2 regions of the Shewanella sp. HL-SH5 genome follow, and region 2 is predicted to be linked to the other one. Evidence: predicted binding sites of a transcription regulator. Region 2 holds the regulator's gene; the other holds the start of a gene.
What was found. The regulator sigma-54, encoded in region 2, starts transcription at its own class of promoters, with help from an activator protein. The targets are predictions, from matches to a motif close to GTTGGCACGNNNNTNGNNT.
Positions count from the first base shown of each region.

Region 1: ACRWQM_RS04710 (YggN family protein) is a predicted target of sigma-54. The motif match lies at 1,253-1,271, and genes of this name have one in related genera.

Region 1 covers NZ_CP195038.1:1,085,674-1,088,085, reverse strand. The annotation lists gene ACRWQM_RS04710 (YggN family protein) at 316-1,167, opposite strand; gene glsB (glutaminase B) at 1,403-2,317, opposite strand; gene ACRWQM_RS04700 (50S ribosome-binding protein YggL) at 2,318-2,412, opposite strand, start outside.
Region 2 covers NZ_CP195038.1:3,605,282-3,607,693, reverse strand. The annotation lists gene ptsN (PTS IIA-like nitrogen regulatory protein PtsN) at 1-299, opposite strand, end outside; gene hpf (ribosome hibernation promoting factor) at 302-589, opposite strand; gene ACRWQM_RS15735 (RNA polymerase factor sigma-54) at 616-2,109, opposite strand; gene lptB (LPS export ABC transporter ATP-binding protein) at 2,270-2,412, opposite strand, start outside.

The DNA of each region.
Region 1 (2,412 bases), 1.7 Mb from region 2:
ATTATCCGAAAAACTAGCAAAAATTTAAATAGAGTGCATTTTTCTTATAATTTTTATGAGTATAACAAAAAACTATATCATTGCTCTATATTTATAATTGAGAATTTTTTTATCAGAACAAACTTGCTAGTTTACTTGAAGAGGTGCTGCAGGAAGGTACATAACGGATATAAAAAGCCCCCTGCCAAATAAGCACTAGCAGGGGGAAAGTCAGGTGACATACATAAGACATTGAAACCAATGATTTACAAAGTCTTCCTCAAGTTAACGCGCTTGAGTCGCGTAAAATTTATCGGGTAAGGGAAGTAGAAAAGATTATTCAGATAAAGGCTGCGCCTCTAAACTGGCTAGTTTGTAAGGTGCCAATTGTGGAATATCTTTTCTAAGTTGATTTTCTAGTACCATCAACTTTTCAAAATCGCCGCAGACTTTGTCAGCTCGGCCTTCTAAAGCCTCAGATTGTGATTCCATTTGTAATTCAATATCTTTACCTACATTTTCCATTTTAGTCGCAAAAGCATTCATTTTCTGTTCGAATGATCCACCTTCTGAAGACATGATCTGGCTTCCCATGCTCATCATCAAACTTCCAATTGAGTTTGAAACAATGTTTTCCATTTCTTGCTCAAACTCATCATTAAAGGTTTCTTCTAAAGACGATTCTGTTGAACCAATGAAAAACATATCACCCTGCTGATAAGCCATAGTATCTACACGTTGCTCAATACCATCCATCAATTTATCGATTTGGCTACCGGCTGCGTCACCAAGCAACGGAGTCAGCGCCATTGTAACTGCCTGGGTTGCCAAGGTAACAACTTCACCAACTAGATCTATCACCTCAGGCACCTGACGAGAGACTTCATCAGAGTATTGAGTTAATGTTTTTTGCTGAGCAGCCGTTAATTTTACCGGTTTTCCTTCCACGAATAACTGACCAACTTCAACACGGTATTTTTCTAATCCCTTTTCACTGACCTTAACGGATTTAGGCTCAACAGTTACGTCGTAGTGCAAGGTGACATTACAGCTTTGATCGTTCAAAGACATTTTAGCCATTGCAGGGGTGAACGCGCCGGCAGTAAAAATCAGTCCAGAAAATACAAGGCCCGTTAGTAATTTCTGACTATTAAGCGTGCTTTTAGTGACTTGATTATGTTGAGTCATTTAATAAATCCTTTTGCTATACGGGAATCACAATTGACTAAGAAGAAGCAGTCAATCAACAATTATTGATAAGTTACTAATGACATAGCATGTTGTGTGCCAAAAGTAATAAGCCGCTTTATTTCAGTTACTTAAAATAAAATTAAAGATAACACTAACCGAATAACTTAATTGCATTAGCCAAAAAAACTAAAACTTAGTTAAATTAATCATTTTTATCTAGATTAAAATATGTTTAAAAGATCGAGCGACCTAATTTTTGACAAAGATGTTCTAACATTGCGGTTCCGGCCAATGAATTGCCATTACCGTCTAATTCTGGAGACCAAACACAAACAGACATATCACCAGGGATCACGGCAATAATACCGCCACCGACTCCACTTTTACCCGGCATACCTACTCGATAGGCAAATTCTCCCGCACCATCATATAAACCCGAGGTTGCTAACAGGGCATTGAGTTGCCTTGTTTGTATAGGCGTTATCCATTGTTCACCTGACAAGGTTTTACCGCGATTAGCCAGGTAAAGCATCGACTTAGATAAGTCAGCACAATTCATTTTTAAGGCACAGTAATGAAAGTAGTTTTTAAGTACATTTTCAACTACGCCGTTAAAATTACCAAACGATTTCATTAAGTAAGCAATCGCTGCATTACGCGCACTAAAAGCAAATTCAGAATCAGCCACTACTTTGTCGTAACTTATAGTTGGATTCATACTCAGCTTACGCACCACTTCTAACATTTGATGTTTTGGTGCACTGCTTCTGGTTTGTAACAAATCAGCAATGACTAACGCGCCAGCATTAATAAATGGATTACGCGGTTTACCCCGCTCTAATTCAACTTGAACTAGTGAGTTAAAAGAATGCCCTGACGGTTCTTTGCCTACTCGGCTCCATATTTCATCTTCACGATAAAGATTGAGCGCGAGGGTGAGACTAAATACTTTTGAAATAGATTGGATAGAGAAGGGTTCAAGATAGTCTCCAGCTCCAATTGTTTGACCATCAACTGTGGTTACTGCAATTGCAAGTTTAGTACTATCAATATTGGCTAATGCCGGTATGTAATTGGCTACTTTGCCTTTACCTAAAAGCGGCCGAACACTGTCGACCGCCTCTTGTAATAATGCTTGGTTTAGCAATTAACCCCACCAAATATCATATAAAGTTGTAGCTTCTACATCTTTTACTGGTTTGCTTTTCCAAAAATCAGTAATCACTGCAATGTCTTCATCGG
Region 2 (2,412 bases):
AATAAGAGATCCACTGGTTGTTTGTCGATAGCATCAAATGAAATCGCTTCTTCGCACTTTATAAAAACCGCGATAGGGCGAACGATGGACGTTAAACGACCATGCGGGATTGCAATGCCAGAGCCTATTCCTGTGCTACCCATCTTTTCTCTAGCCACTAGGCTTTCAAAAATCTCTTGTGAAGAGAGGGATGGGTACTGGGCTGCAGCTAAATCGCTGATAAGCTCCAGTACCTTTTTCTTACTGCCCGGTGTGGCACAGGAGGTGCATTCCGGCTGCAGGATGGTACTAAGTTCCATCATTAATGCTTAGTTAATTTCTCTTTGTGTTTAATGACCTGACGATCGAGTTTATCAATCAGGGCGTCTATAGCGTGATACATGTCAGCATGTTCAGATGTCGCAAATACCTCAGCTCCATTCAAGCTGACTTTTGCTTCAGCTATCTGTTGTTGCTTTTCGACATTTAATACTACGTGGACATTATTGATCTGATCGAAATGTCGTTCAAGTTTTGTAAACTTACTTGTGACATATTCTCTTAGTGATTCAGTAATTTCAATATGATGACCCGTTAAGGTGATTTGCATATTTATCCTCCAATTGCCTAGGTAGATTATAAACTCTTACGTTGGTTTGAGGGAGGGATCATCATCGCTTCGCGGTATTTCGCTATGGTACGACGTGCAACATTAATCCCTTGTTCTGCCAGAAGATCTGCCATTTTACTGTCGCTTAGTGGTTTTTTCTGGTTTTCAGCAGCAACCAGCTTTTTAATAAAAGCTCTAATTGCTGTAGACGAACATTCTCCGCCATCATCAGTACTGACATGGCTAGAGAAAAAATACTTAAGTTCGAACAGTCCGCGCGGTGTGTGCATATACTTTTGTGTGGTGACACGCGAAATAGTGGACTCATGCATTTCGACAGCTTCAGCTATGTCATTCAACACCATAGGCTTCATGGCTTCAGCACCGTACTCAAAAAAACCTTGCTGAAATTGCACAATACAATTGGATACTTTAAGCAGGGTGTCGCTGCGGCTTTCTAAGCTTTTGATAAACCATTTGGCTTCTTGTAAGTGACCTCGAATAAATTGAGTGTCTGTTGAACTCTTACTGCTTTTTGCCATGGCGGCATATTGTTGATTAATACCTATTTTTGGCATGTTATCAGGGTTCAATTCAACCACCCAACGGCCATTCTTTTTGGTCACTGACACGTCTGGGATAACATATTCATCATCCGGTGGGGTGATCATCGTGCCAGGACGTGGATTTAAAGATTGAATTAATTCAATTGCTTCGCGCAGCTCATCTTCTTTTAGCTTAGTTTTGCGCATGAGTGTGCGAAAATCACGTCCAGCAATCAAATCTAAATAATCTTTGATTAACATTCTGGCATTATCAATATGGGGCGTGTCTGGTGCAAACTGAACAAGTTGAATCAATAAACATTCACTTAAGCTACGTGAGGCGACACCCAGAGGGTCGAAATGTTGTATACGTTTTAGTACCGCTTCGACTTCGTCTAATTCGACAGAATCATCGCCCATAGCTTCTAAAATATCTTCAGTACTTTGGGTGAGATAACCTGTGTCATCAATGGCATCAATAATGGCTGTGGCAATAGCGAGGTCTGTTTCAGAAAAAGGGGTTAGATTTTTTTGCCATTCTAAATGCTCGTATAATCCTTCGGATGTTTCACCTTGGAAGGGCATGTCATCATTTGGCATGCTGCCAGAACCCGAACCAGGGCTTGCCATTGGGGAGGCGCTGTACACTTCATCCCAGGTAGTGTCCATTGGCAAGTCTTCAGACATTTGCTCTTTAGTCATTGACTCTGCGGTGTCGACATTTGAAGTGTCTTTTTCGACTACAGGTGCGCTTACTTCATTGAAGTCAGTTTCTGATAGGTCTTTGGAGTTATCATTTTTGTTGCTAAGTGCTGAAAATTCATCTTCCATTTCAAGCAAAGGATTGGAATCTAATACTTGTTGAATTTCTTGCTGTAACTCCAAAGATGATAACTGCAGCAAACGTATAGCTTGTTGCAGCTGTGGGGTCATAGTGAGGTGCTGACCCATTTTAAGTTGGAGTGAAGCTTTCATTACTGCTGATCCCTAGAAGAATTCGGCTTTCTACACTGATTAAAGTGAGTGATAGTCGCAATTTTTTAACAAATGGTTTTACTTTACCTATACACGATCAATTAGCTTAGTCGCCAGAAACATTTTGCCAAGCAAGTGCTTCAGATCCTATTTAGATTAACTATAGCTTGAATTGTTCGCCTAAGTATACTGCTCGAACTTGCTGATTGTTGAGTACTTCAGTTGGGGTGCCTTCGGCAATCAAATTCCCCTGGCTAACAATATATGCCCGCTCACACACATCAAGTGTTTCACGGACATTAT